3 regions of the Erwinia sp. LJJL01 genome follow, and region 1 is predicted to be linked to each of the others. Evidence: predicted binding sites of a transcription regulator. Region 1 holds the regulator's gene; each other region holds the start of a gene.

Region 1 (4,445 bases):
GCGGAGTTCCGCCTGTATGACCGTCTGTTCAGCGTGCCAAACCCGGGCGCAGCAGAAGATTTCCTGACCACCGTTAACCCGGAATCCCTGGTGATTCGTCACGGTTACGTCGAAGCGGGCATGCAGCAGGCTGAAGCTTCTGCACCTTACCAGTTCGAGCGTGAAGGTTACTTCTGTGCCGACAGCGTCTATTCCAGCGCCAGCAATCTGGTGTTTAACCGCACCGTTGGCCTGCGCGATACCTGGGCGAAAATGGGCGAATAAGCCGTAATCAGCTATATAAGAGGGCGATGATTCGCCCTTTTTTTCGTCCGCTGGATACCGCTATCAGCGACGTATCGACAATCTCACCTGAAGGATATTGCATGTCTGGATTAGCCGAACAAGCCAGCCGCAGCGTGATTGTGCTGCATGAACTGATCGCCGAAGTGTTTCACGGCGACGGCAGTAAAGTGCCCGAACTGCTCGCTCATTTTGCCCCCGAATTCACCATGGTCACTCCCGGTGGAAAAATGCTGGCGCTGGCAGACGTTGCCGCACTGTTTACCCGCCTGACTGGCGGACGTCAGGGCGTGGAGATTCGTATTGAGCAGTGCCAAATTATTTCGCAGTCAGAGCAGGATGTGGTGATTCATTACCATGAGCTGCAGCAGCAGGGGGATGTGCATACTCATCGTATCTCGCTGGCGGTGATTGACTGTAGCGCAACCCCACCACGCTGGCGCTATTTGCAGGAAACGATGGTTGCCGACTAGTTACCGTACTAGTTCGCGAGTGTGATTTTGTGTAGACTATGCGGCATTAATGCCGTTTAGCCAGTGGAATATCCCGGCGCGTGCGTTTTGTTACCGTTTCTCGCTAAGGATTTGCCATGGCTCTGCCTGCTTCTGCTGCTCCGTTACCCTCCACGCTGTGGGGGACCTTAATCATCAGCGGCACCATTATCGGTGCCGGGATGTTCTCCCTGCCGGTGGTCATGTCGGGGGCGTGGTTCCTCTGGTCTTCACTGTTGCTGATCCTCACCTGGTTTTGCATGCTGCTTTCCGGGCTGCTCTATCTTGAGGCCAGCCTGCATTATCCGCCGGGCGCCAGCTTCGATACCGTTACGCGCGACCTGTTAGGGCGCGGCTGGAATCTGGTTAACGGGTTGTCGGTGGTTTTTGTGCTCGGCATTCTGACCTACGCCTATATCTCTGCCAGCGGGGCGATTATTCAGCACAGCCTGAGCCAGCTGAGTGTCGATCTCTCTGCCCGCACCGCCGGGCTGCTGTTTGCGCTGCTGGTGGCGCTGTTTATCTGGCTGGGTACGGCCGTGGTCAGCCGCATGACGCTGATCTTTCTCGGTGCGAAGGTGATCACATTCCTGATGATTTTTGGCGGCTTGCTGTGGCACATCGAGCCGGTGAATCTGCTCGACAGCGCGGCGGAAGACGGCCACTACCTGCGTTATCTCTGGGCGGTAGTGCCGTTCTGCCTGGCCTCATTTGGCTACCACGGCAATATTGCCGGGCTGGTGAGTTACTACCGTAAAAACGCCGGGCGCGTCAGCCGCTGCCTGGTCTACGGCACGCTGCTGGCGCTGGCAATTTACCTGGTGTGGATCGTCGGCACCATGGGCAATATTCCACGCCATGACTTTAAAGCGATTGCCGCACAGGGGGGGAATATCGATGTGCTGGTTGCGGCGTTGTCCGGCGTACTGCACAGTCAGTACCTGAATCTGCTGCTGGATATCTTCTCCAACTTTGCCGTGGCCTGCTCATTCCTCGGCGTCAGCCTGGGCTTTTTTGACTACCTTGCCGACCTGTTTAAGCTGGATAACTCTGCCACAGGGCGCCTGAAGACCACCGTGCTGACCTTTATTTTCCCGCTTACTGCCGCGCTGATCTGGCCCAACGGCTTTCTACTGGCGATAGGTTATGCCGGGTTGGCTGCTACCCTTTGGGCGGTGATCACGCCCGCGCTGCTCGCCTGGCAGTCGCGCCGCCGCTTTGCCACCGCGGCCTGGCGGGTGAGGGGCGGCGTTGCGCCCATCGTACTGGTGCTCTGCTTTGGCGTGCTGAATGCCCTGGTATCACTGCTCTCATACGGTCACTGGCTGCCGGTATTCGGCGAATAGCAGGCATAAAAAAACCGCTGGCAGGCAGCGGTTTTTACACAATCATGGAGATTACTGGTCGTGCAGAGTCTCGTCTTCGCGGCAGTCGCCCAGAGCACAGTGACCGTAAAGATAGAGGCTGTGGTTGCTCAGTTTGATGCCGTGGCGCTTAGCGATTTCACGCTGGCGCTCCTCGATGTATTCATCACGAAACTCGATAACTTTACCGCAGTCCAGGCAGATCAGATGATCGTGATGGTGCTGCTGGGTCAGTTCGAAAACGGATTTACCGCCTTCAAAGTTATGGCGGGTAACGATCCCCGCGTCGTCAAACTGGTTCAGCACGCGGTAAACCGTGGCCAGACCAATTTCTTCGCCCATATCAATCAGGCGTTTGTACAAGTCTTCCGCACTGACGTGATGGCCCTCTGGTTCCTGAAGCACTTCCAGAATTTTCAGTCGGGGAAGCGTGACTTTCAGGCCGGCCTTCTTTAATGCGGTGTTATTGTCAGTCATGCGGATATTGTCCTGTTACTTTGCTAGTCACTTAGTGGCTGAAAAGCCATGAACATCGGTCGACGCTAAAGCTGAATGCGTCTCAGTATAGAGCTGATAGTTCGAAATGAAAACTAAAAGGGATGCCTGAACCGCTGAGGGATGTAAGGATTAATGTCGTTACATCCTGGGAAGCGCGCGCCCGAATTATGCTGGGTTAACATTTCGTTCTCCCTCATCTCATCACACTCGGTAAACCAAGTGTCGTCAAACAGTGTGACGGGCGCTGAGTAAGCGGGTAACCGATGGGGTTATTGTACAGTTTTGCAGGTGAAAGTTACAAACATGTATCTATTACTTCTATAGGAAAAACCACTGACTTGATGTGAGATAACTCCCACATCAAGCCGCTGTGGTTAGGCTTCGATGATTTCTTTCAGCTGAAGTTCATCAAAAATCTGTTTTACCCACTTTTCAACGCGTTCGTTAGTGAGTTCTGGCTGGCGGTCTTCATCAATCGCCAGACCGAGGAAGTTGTTGTCATCTGCCAGGCCTTTAGAGGCTTCGAAGTGATAGCCTTCGGTCGGCCAGTGACCAACGATAATCGCCCCGTTCGGTTCAATGATGTCGCGAATGGTACCCATCGCATCACAGAAATATTCAGAGTAATCTTCCTGATCGCCGCAGCCAAACAGCGCGACCAGCTTACCGTTGAAGTCGATCTCTTCCAGCGTTGGGAAGAAGTCATCCCAGTCGCACTGGGCCTCACCGTAGTACCAGGTGGGAATGCCCAGCAGCAGAATATCAAAGGCTTCAAGGTCTTCTTTGCTGCTTTTGGCAATATCACGAACTTCTGCAACATCTTTACCCAGCAGTTTCTGGATCTGTTTTGCAATGTTTTCCGTATTGCCTGTATCGCTGCCGAAGAAAATGCCGACGAGTGCCATGAGTTTAATAACCTCTTGAATCTTAATGATATGGTGACTGCTGAATTTTTCGCAGATATCGCTAATGATAACAGACCGCCGGAAGCGGATAAACGTGTAATGCTGCTGGTTTTGTCGCTGAGTGCTTAAGCCAGGCGATCAGGATTGATGACGCTGCAGCTGTTCCAGCAGCATCTCTTCAATCAGTTCGCTGCGACTCATATTGCGCTCTTCTGCCAGCTGGTTCAGGGTATCAACCGCGTCGCTGTTCATTTTCAGCTCAACGCGCTTCAGGCCGCGCACTTTATCCCGCTTCAGCTGGTTGCGCTTGTTGATGCGTAGCTGCTCATCACGCGTTAGCGGATTCGTTTTAGGTCGTCCCGGGCGACGTTCATCTGCGAACAGATCGATCGTTGTGCGGTCCGTGTTCTCTTTTGCCATAGGGATAGTGATACTGAAAGGCTGAATTTCTGAAGACCAGGGTCGTTATGCCGCGTGAAGAATCAGCAGCGGCAAATTTTAGCGCGCCATCATACCCCAGCGAAAGTGATGACGACAATCATTTATACCCTTCATTCTTCAAGCCGCAGATGCGTTGGCTTCATCCATTATTCGGCCCATCCCTGGACCTCCCCCCTTCGGGACCACTGTAGACAGCGTTCAAATCTGCTCCGGGCAGATTTGTCACCCCTGTCACAGAGCGATCTATGCTGCCGGGGACTCATGGCCTTGCCGCCTTTCTGCAGCTCGAATTATTTTGGCTATATCAACCCGAGGAAATAATTGTTTTTACAGCGCAAAAAATCGACGGATTGCGCGTAACACGGCATCAGGTTTTTCCGCATGTACCCAGTGGCCGGCTCCGGCTATCACATGCGCACGCGCCTGAGGGAACTGAGCTAGCAGGGCATCACGGTACTCATCCG
Region 2 (4,445 bases), 1.7 Mb from region 1:
TACAGCAGCACAAAGATCAGGTAGCTGTAGGCGGCGGCATCGCTGGCAAATTTACTGTGCATGGTACCCATCGCACCGCTGGCCATTTCGGCATCGCCTTTACTGGCTTCAATCGGGTTCGCCAGCACGCTGAGGCTGAACGTCGCCCGCACGCTTTGCCAGGTTTGCACGGCGGCCTCCTTGAGCTGATCGATCAGGCTAAACTGCGCCGCGTCAAACGGCTGCCGCTGCAGCGCTTCTGCGGTGTAGAGCGTGTTGAGCGTGCCGACCACCACCTCCTTCGCCATTGCCCCGGTCAGCAGCCCGACGGTCGCCTGCCAGTTATCGCGTTGCACGCCAATCGGCGACAGCAGCGGGGTCAGCGTGCGGCTGACGCTGGCGAGGGCCGAGTCGTTGAGGTTACTGACCGGCTGACCGCTGAAGGTAAAACTGTTCAGCCCGCCAATCACGACGCTGACCAGCACAATCACTTTGCCCGCGCGCAGCGCAAAGCCGCGCAGACGCTGCCACGTCTGTAACAGCAGACTTTTAAGGTGCGGAACGTGCCATGTGGGCAGCTCCATCACAAACGGGCTGGCCGCGCCGCGCATCAGCGTATGCTTGAGCAGCAGGCCGGTCGCGATAGCGGCACCCATGCCGAGCAGATAAAGGCTGAATACCACCAGCGCCCCGCGCTGACCAAAGAACGCTGCCGCAAACACCGCGAAGATAGCCAGGCGTGCCCCGCAGGAGATAAACGGCGCCATCAGCACGGTAATCAGGCGCTCACGCGGGGCATCAAGCGTACGCGCACCCATGACTGACGGGACATTGCAGCCAAAGCCGACAATCAGCGGCACGAAAGATTTCCCCGGCAGGCCAAGCGCCTGCATCAAGCGGTCCATCACAAAGGCGGCACGCGCCATATAGCCAGAATCTTCCAGCAGTGAGAGAAACAGGTACATCATGCCGATCTGGGGGATAAGCGGCATCACCGTATTGATACCACCGCCAATCCCCTGCGCCAGAAACAGCGTCAGCCATTCTGGCAGGTGCAGCGTGATGCCCAGCCACTGCGTACCCTGAATAAACAGCGCCGCCGACCCGAGGTCGAACAGCGGCTGTAGCGCACCGCCGAGATTAATGGCGAGGAAAAACATCAGGTACATCACCAGCAGGAAGAAGGGCAGACCAAGCCAGCGGTTCATCGTCAGGCGGTCGAGATGCTGTGACACCCCCTTGCGCGTTCCCTGCTGCTGAATGGCCTGGCAGCACAGGGTTTCAATCGTCTGATAGCGGCTGCTGACGATGCTTTGCGCCACGTCTGCTCCTGCCTGCCGGGATACGGCGGGCAGCAGCCGGGCGGCATCCACGGCCTGCTGCTGGCTCCAGATATCCCCTTCCAGCATTTGCAGCGCCAGCCACTTTTTTTGCGCCGGCGAGAGGGGGGCCGCCATGGCCGCAGCCAGCTGTGCTACCGCCTGTTGCACCGCAGCAGGGTAGGCGACACCGATCTGCGCGCCGCGAGGTGGGTAATGGTCAATCGCCTGTTTCAGCCGATCAATCCCGCGGCCCCGAGTGGAAACCAGCGGCACTACCGGGCATCCCAGCGCCTGCTCCAGCGCCGCAATGTCTATTGTGATCTGCTGGCTTTCGGCCATGTCCAGCATGTTCAGCGCGATGATACAGGGCAGGCCCATCTCCAGCAGCTGCAGCGTAAGGTAGAGATTGCGCTCCAGATTGCTGGCATCCACCACGTTGATCACCAGCGAAGCCTCCATGCTCAGCAGGTACTGACAGGCGATCTGCTCATCCAGCGATGCCTGCTCCGAGAGAGTGGTCAGCGAGTAACAGCCGGGCAGATCGACCAGCTTCACCTGATGCCGGGCGGTGGTAAAGCGTCCCTCTTTACGCTCAACCGTGACGCCCGCCCAGTTGCCGACGCGCTGGCGCGCCCCGGTCAGCTGATTAAACAGGGTGGTTTTGCCAACGTTTGGGTTACCGGTCAGGGCGAGAGTCGTGTTTTTCATTAAGCTCCCTCCCCGGCTTCAATGGCTTCAAGCAGCAGCAGGGAAAGCTCTTTGCGGCGCAGCATCAGGCTGGTACGGCGGGTTTCGATATGCAGCGGGTCGCCGAGCGGCGCTACGCGCACCAGGGTAAAGCAGGTGCCGGGCAGCAGGCCCTGCGCCATCAGTTTCTGACGAAAAGCCGCGCTGAGCGTGGGAGAAAAACCGGTAATCCGGTAGCTGTGCTGGGGGATCAGTTGCATTGTCCTGGCCTGCTGAGATGTTGGACGGGAGAGTGAAACAATGAATTTTAATGAGAATGATTATTGCTCACATTGATATTGAGCAAGGTTATAGCGGAGAACGGGAGCGGTTTTTTGCAAAAAAGGGCGGGCCTGGCAGCCCGCCCTGAGGTTTAGCTCTTTTTACCAAACGCGGCGGCGAGGGCATCGCCCATCGCGCTGTTACCGGCGGGCTGCGCGGCCGGGCGTGGCTTGCTGCCTTTTGCCGGGCGCGCATTGTCACGGCCGTTAGCCGCGCTGCTACCGCCGCCACGACGCGCGTTGGTTTCACCCGGCTGCTCGTCCAGGCGCATGGTCAGGGCGATACGCTTGCGCTGCAGATCCACTTCCATCACCTTCACTTTGACGATATCCCCGGCTTTCACCACTTTATGCGGATCATCAACAAACTTGTCGGAGAGGGAGGAGATATGTACCAGGCCGTCCTGATGCACGCCGACATCGACGAACGCGCCGAAGTTGGTGACGTTGGTGACGGAGCCTTCCAGCACCATGCCCGGCAGCAGATCGTTCATGGTATCAATGCCGTCGGCAAACTGGGCGGTTTTGAACTCTGGACGCGGATCGCGCCCCGGTTTTTCCAGCTCTTTGATGATATCGCTGACGGTTGGCACGCCGAAACGCTCGTCGGTGAAATCGACCGCGCGCAGGTCGCGCAGCACGGACGGGTTCCCCATCAGCTCATTCAGCGCCTGTTCGGTGGCGGCGAGAATGCGCTCCACCACCGGGTACGCTTCCGGGTGCACCGTGGAGGCATCCAGCGGGTTATCGCCCTGTGAGATGCGCAGGAAGCCCGCGCACTGCTCAAAGGCTTTCGGTCCAAGGCGGCCCACTTTTAGCAGCTGCTGACGGTTCTGGAAGCGGCCGTTCTCATCACGCCAGCTGACAATATTCTGCGCGATCATTTTGCTCAGGCCGGCCACGCGGGTCAGCAGCGGCACTGAAGCGGTGTTCAGATCCACGCCTACGCCGTTTACGCAGTCTTCCACTACCGCATCCAGCTTCTTCGCCAGCTGGCTCTGACTCACGTCATGCTGGTACTGGCCCACGCCGATGGATTTAGGGTCGATCTTCACCAGCTCGGAGAGCGGATCCTGCAGACGGCGGGCAATGGATACCGCACCACGAATCGAAACGTCCAGGTCCGGGAACTCCAGCGCCGCCAGTTCAGAGGCGGAATAGACTGACGCGCCCGCCTCGCTGACGATCACTTTCTCGCCTTTCACCTGCGGGAACTGCTTCTGCACCTCAATGTAGAAACGCTCGGTTTCGCGTGAGGCGGTGCCGTTACCGATGGCCACCAGCTCAACGTTATGTTTGGTGCACAGCGCGGCCACTGTCGCCGCCGCTTTGGCGGTCTGCCCGGTGTGCGGGTAGATGGTATCGGTGGCAACCAGCTTGCCGGTCGCATCCACTACCGCTACTTTCACGCCGGTACGCAGGCCCGGATCGAGACCCATAGTGGCGCGCATCCCGGCCGGGGCCGCCATCAGCAGGTCATGCAGGTTGCGGGCAAACACGTTAATCGCTTCGTCTTCCGCCCGCTCGCGCACCGTGCCCATCAGCTCGGTTTCGAGGTGCAGCAGCACTTTGATGCGCCAGGTCCAGCTCACCACGGCTTTACGCCAGGCATCGGCCGGAGCGTTGTTGAGACGCAGGTTGAGGTGCTCGGTAATAATCTGTTCGCCGTGGCTTTCACGCGGCGGCTCGTCAAACTGCGGGTCGGCATTCAGCGACAGCTGCAGGATGCCTTCGTTGCGGCCACGGAACATGGCCAGTGCGCGGTGGGAAGGCACGCCGGACAGGGCTTCGTGATGGTCAAAGTAGTCGCGGAATTTCGCGCCTTCTTCCTGCTTGCCGTCAACCACGCGGGAGACGAGGTGAGCATTTTTCCACAGGTATTCACGCACTTTTGCCAGCAGGCTGGCGTCTTCGGCAAAGCGCTCCATCAGGATATAGCGCGCGCCATCCAGCGCCGCTTTGCTGTCGGCAACGCCTTTATCGGCGTCAACATAGCCCACAGCCAGCTGCTCAGGATCGTGTTTTGGCTCCTGCCACAGCGTGTTGGCCAGCGGTTCCAGACCGGCTTCAATGGCGATCTGCCCGCGCGTGCGGCGCTTCTGTTTATACGGCAGGTAGAGATCTTCGAGTTCGGTTT
Region 3 (4,445 bases), 1.6 Mb from region 1:
ATCTGACAGCAGCGTGGTGGCAGGCAGATAGCCAAAGGTCACGGTCTGGCCCGATACGCGGAATTTAGGCGTTTCCGGGGTGACGTCAGAAATATCGAATTTTGACATCATAAATTTCCCGGCAGGGAATTTAATGCCGATTTCCGGGTTATATTTTTTTGACCAGGCCCACATATATTTTACAGCATCGATACAGTCAGTTTTACCGTCCGCCAGCGCGCCAAAATCCACCACGGTCAGGGCGTTGTGATCGGTCAGTGCACGCTTCCAGCGCGCCCCTTTGGCCGTGACGAAATTCACGCCGTTATCATCGGGCGTGGTGGTATCGCTGATATCATAAACAAACACCCCGCCGCCCATTTTATGATTTTCGCTGTACTCCAGAACCACCGCGAGCTCACCGACGGCGGTAGGTTCGGTCTGGCGCAGGTCGGCCACGGTGCGGCAGGTGGTGACGGCACTATTGCCGCCGGTGGCTGAAGTGAGTTCCATCACCACTTTGCCAAACTCTATCGCTTTGCCGCTGGTGTCATAAACCTTCAGACTGTTTCCGCTGGTGGCAGCAGTGACGGCTTCATTACTGGCAGGACTGGCAGGTTTTTTAGCTGGCATCTTATTTCCCAGTGAATATAACGTGAATGGATACAATCCACTAAAGTATATTCCGGGAAGTTTTTTGCATCATGGCAGGGCCAGCGTTAATAAAATAAATCAGCAGAATAAGACACCAGTCTGGCGTTATTCTTATTCTGCAAAAAATATTACCAGATTATCCTTAGTACGATTCTATTTACGCCAGGGACTGACGCCACGGCAGCGCTGAACGCGCTTCTTCCGCCCAGGCGCGCACGCCGTCGCGCTCCTGCTGAAGAAAGTCGGCTACCGCATCGTGCAGGCCGGGGTGGCGCAGCCGATGCCACGACTCGGTCAGGACCGGTTCAAACCCGCGGATCAGCTTATGCTCGCCCTGCGCCCCGGCATCAAAGCGCTGCAAACCGTGGGCGATGGCGTACTCCATCCCCTGCCAGAAGCAGGTTTCAAAGTGCAGGCGGTTGAACTCCTCCAGACAGCCCCAGTAGCGGCCGTAGAAGGTATCGCCATCCACCAGGCTGAAGGCCATCGCCACCGGGTCGCCGTGCTGGCTGGCAATGATGACGCGGATGGCCGCGGGCATGCTTTGCGCCAGCAGGCTGAAGAACAGCCGCGTGAGATAGGGCTGGCGACCGCGTACGAGGTAGGTGTTGGCGTAGCAGTCGTAGATAAAATCCCACTGCGCCTCGCTCAGCTGCGCGCCCTCATACCAGGCAAACTCCACGCCCTGGCTGGCGACCAGCTCGCGCTCTTTGCGCAGCTGTTTGCGCTTGCGTGAGGTCAGCAGATCGAGGAAGTCCTGAAAGTCGCGAAAACCGCGGTTGTGCCAGTGGTACTGGCAGCCCAGGCGCGGCAGCCAGCGTTCATCACCGGCTAAATGCTGATGCACGCGCGCATCGCTAAAGTTGATATGCGCGCTGAACAGCGCCTGCTGTTCAAGAAACTGCGGCAGCGCCTGCAGCAGAAGGGCGCCCGCGTGCTCATTCCCCAGCAGGCGCGCGCCGCTGACCGGGCTGAACGGCACCGCCGACAGCCACTTGGGATAATAAGGAATACGCGCCCGCTGGCTGGCTTCGGCCCACGCGTGGTCGAAGACGTATTCGCCCATCGAATGGGTTTTGGCATAGCCGGGCATCGCCGCCAGCACCTTATCCCCCTCGCACCACAGCAGATGCTGCGGCTGCCATCCCGTGGCACGGCTGACCGAGCCGCTCTCCTCCAGCGCCGATAAAAAGGCGTGGCGCATAAACGGCTGGGCATTCGGGGTCAGGGCATCCCACTGACTGGCCGGGATATCGGCCAGCTGCGTCAGAAGGGTCAGGGACATCGGCGTACTCCGCGTGCAGAACTCAAACCCCTAAACTGACGCTTTTTCCTGCGCGGATCAATCGCTTCTCTGCTTCTGCTGCATGTAAAGAACCTCATACTCATTCTCATTATCATTTGGCTTTGCTATTCTTGGGCAACTTATGCGCGCTGTGCCGCGCACGGCTTACCGGTTTAAGGGCGGATTTATGGCGGATGTTCAGGGTTATCGCTTGTTCAATGTAGTACTGGCACGCAAGCAGGTACTCTCTCCTTCGATGCTGCGCTGTGTGTTCAGCGGTGACGAGGTGCGCCAGATGAAGTTGGACGCGCCGGACCAGCGCATCAAGCTGCTGTTCCCGTCGATCAACGGCACGCCTGCCACGCTGACCGATGAGGGCGAGAAGACCTGGTGGGAAAAAGTGCGCGCGATGCCGCAGGAGACGCGCCCGATTGCCCGTACCTACACCCTTCGTCACCTCAATGCCGGGGCGGGTGAAGTTGAGGTGGAGTTTGTGATGCACGGCACCGAAGGCCCGGCGTCTGCCTGGGCGCTAAACGCCGAGCCGGGCGCGGCGCTGCAATTGGTGGCGCCCAACCGCGCTTGTCCAACCAGCAGCGGCGGCTATGAGTGGGACCCGCATCCGGAGGTGGAGCGCGCGCTGGTGGTGGCGGATGAAACCGCGCTGCCGGCGGCCAGGGCGATCCTCGAACAGCTTGCCGGGTGGCAGAACCCGCCGCAGCTGCAGCTGTTCCTTGAAATGCCGAAACGCGGCGACTGCGTCGATCTCAGCCACTATCGGTTTGCCGAGGTCCACTGGCTGCCGCGTGAAGAGAGTGGGGCATCGCACGGCGAAGCGCTGCTGAGCGCGGTAAAGCAGCAGGTTAAGCTGCCGGAAAGTGCGCTGGTGCGCGGCGAACTGCATGAGGAGCAGGATGGCGATATCCTCTGGGATCGCGCCGACAGCGGCGACAAGCGCTTCCACGGCTGGGTGGCCGCCGAATCCAGCGCCGTTAAGCAGCTGCGTCGCTATCTGATTGGCGAACGCGGCCTGTCACCGGAGTGCATTAGCTTTATGGCTTACTGGAGCCGTGGCCCGATGCGCCACGATTAACGCACCATCAGCTGCGGGCTGACGTTTTTCAGCAGGTCGTAGAACCAGGTTTTGGCGGTGATATCGCCAATCTCGGTATGGCCATACAGGTAAACTTCCAGATTTGGCAGCTCAAACGGCAGCTCGATAATGCGCCCGTTGCCGCGCGCGACGTAAATCTTCGCCGCGCTGGTCGGCAGCGTCACCAGCAGCTCGGTGGCGGCAATCACTTCGCCTAACGCCGCAAAATGCGGCACTTCCAGCGCGATTTTGCGTTCAAAACCGTACTCGCGGATGCGCTCCTCCACCATGTAATGCCCGCTGATGGTTGACACGATAATGTGCTGTTCTTCCAGATAGCGCTGCAGGGAGAGCGTGTTGCCGATGCGCGGATGCGCCGTGTTGAGCAGGCAGACATAGCGCTCATCCATAATGCGGTCGCGCTGCGCCAGCGAAATCGTCTCGTTGCGGCTGCACAGCGCCGCGTCGATTTTCCCGGTTAGCAGCCACTCATCCAGCTTACGCATCTCGACGGGGATCACTTCAAGGCGCACGTTGGGCGCAATTTCACGCAGGTGCTTTACCAGCCGTGGCAGCAGCAGCAGCTCCCCGAGATCGGACAGCGCGAGGGTGAATTTGTGAAAAGATGTTTCCGGGGTGAAGCTACGGGTATCCGCCACCGCTTTTTCTATCCCGCTTAGCGACTTCTTAAATACCGCATAGAGCTGGCTGGCGACCGGGGTGGGCAGCATCCCCTTGCGGCTGCGCTTAAACAGCTCATTTCCCGTTTCATCCCGCAGCCGGGCTAGCGCGTAGCTGGCCGAGGGCTGGGTGATAAACAGTCTGTTAGCGGCGGCGCTGACGCTTTGCGTTTCAAAGATGGCGATAAACACCCGCACCAGGTTGAGATCCATCATGGCTGACATATAGTTGAATCCTATAATTGGAGATTCATATTATCTATTTGAACTATTTTAATCCTTCACCTAATATCCCTTCCATAATTATTTGATATGTTCTTTCATTTTTTTCATATCGCTATAAAAACTATCTAAATCAATAAAATAACTAACTTGTTGTTCCGTTTTACCCAAAACAATTCGCGTGCAGGCAGGCGGCTGTAGCCAACGCACCTGCGGCTTGAAGTATGAGGGGTAAGGCAGGAGTGGGCGCTTTCTGTCGCCTATCATCGCGGAGTATCCATAATGAAACATGAAATTGTCGACGTCATCGTTGACTGGATTGACGATCACCTGGAAGAGGGCCTCAACATTGAGGCGGTCGCGGCGAAATCTGGCTACTCAAAGTGGCATTTGCAGCGGGCATTTAAAGAGCAGAAAGGCATTACCCTGGCGACGTTTATTCGCAGCCGCCGCCTCGACCAGGCCGCGCAGTGTCTGGTCAGCTCGACCAAAAGCATTATGACCATTTCGATGGATCTCGGTTTCTCATCCC

Evidence for each region. The regulator Fur, encoded in region 1, represses iron uptake genes when iron is present. The targets are predictions, from matches to a motif close to ATAATAATGAGAACNACTATCAA.
Region 2: a site for Fur is predicted at 2,293-2,315, ahead of feoA (ferrous iron transporter A). Genes of this name have one in related genera too.
Region 3: a site for Fur is predicted at 2,012-2,034, ahead of ACLI4M_RS08750 (siderophore-interacting protein). Genes of this name have one in related genera too.

What each region holds. Positions count from the first base shown of each region.
Region 1 covers NZ_CP178576.1:3,290,726-3,295,170, forward strand. Annotated here, with positions in the region: gene glnS (glutamine--tRNA ligase) at 1-264, shown strand, start outside; gene ACLI4M_RS16300 (hypothetical protein) at 366-755, shown strand; gene mtr (tryptophan permease) at 872-2,119, shown strand; gene fur (ferric iron uptake transcriptional regulator) at 2,171-2,614, opposite strand; gene fldA (flavodoxin FldA) at 3,010-3,540, opposite strand; gene ybfE (LexA regulated protein) at 3,679-3,960, opposite strand; gene ybfF (esterase) at 4,309-4,445, opposite strand, start outside.
Region 2 covers NZ_CP178576.1:1,552,530-1,556,974, reverse strand. Annotated here, with positions in the region: gene feoB (Fe(2+) transporter permease subunit FeoB) at 1-2,009, opposite strand, end outside; gene feoA (ferrous iron transporter A) at 2,009-2,248, opposite strand; gene ACLI4M_RS08145 (Tex family protein) at 2,401-4,445, opposite strand, start outside.
Region 3 covers NZ_CP178576.1:1,684,276-1,688,720, reverse strand. Annotated here, with positions in the region: gene ACLI4M_RS08760 (hypothetical protein) at 1-612, opposite strand, end outside; gene ACLI4M_RS08755 (GNAT family N-acetyltransferase) at 791-1,918, opposite strand; gene ACLI4M_RS08750 (siderophore-interacting protein) at 2,106-3,011, shown strand; gene ACLI4M_RS08745 (LysR family transcriptional regulator) at 3,008-3,916, opposite strand; gene ACLI4M_RS08740 (helix-turn-helix domain-containing protein) at 4,196-4,445, shown strand, end outside.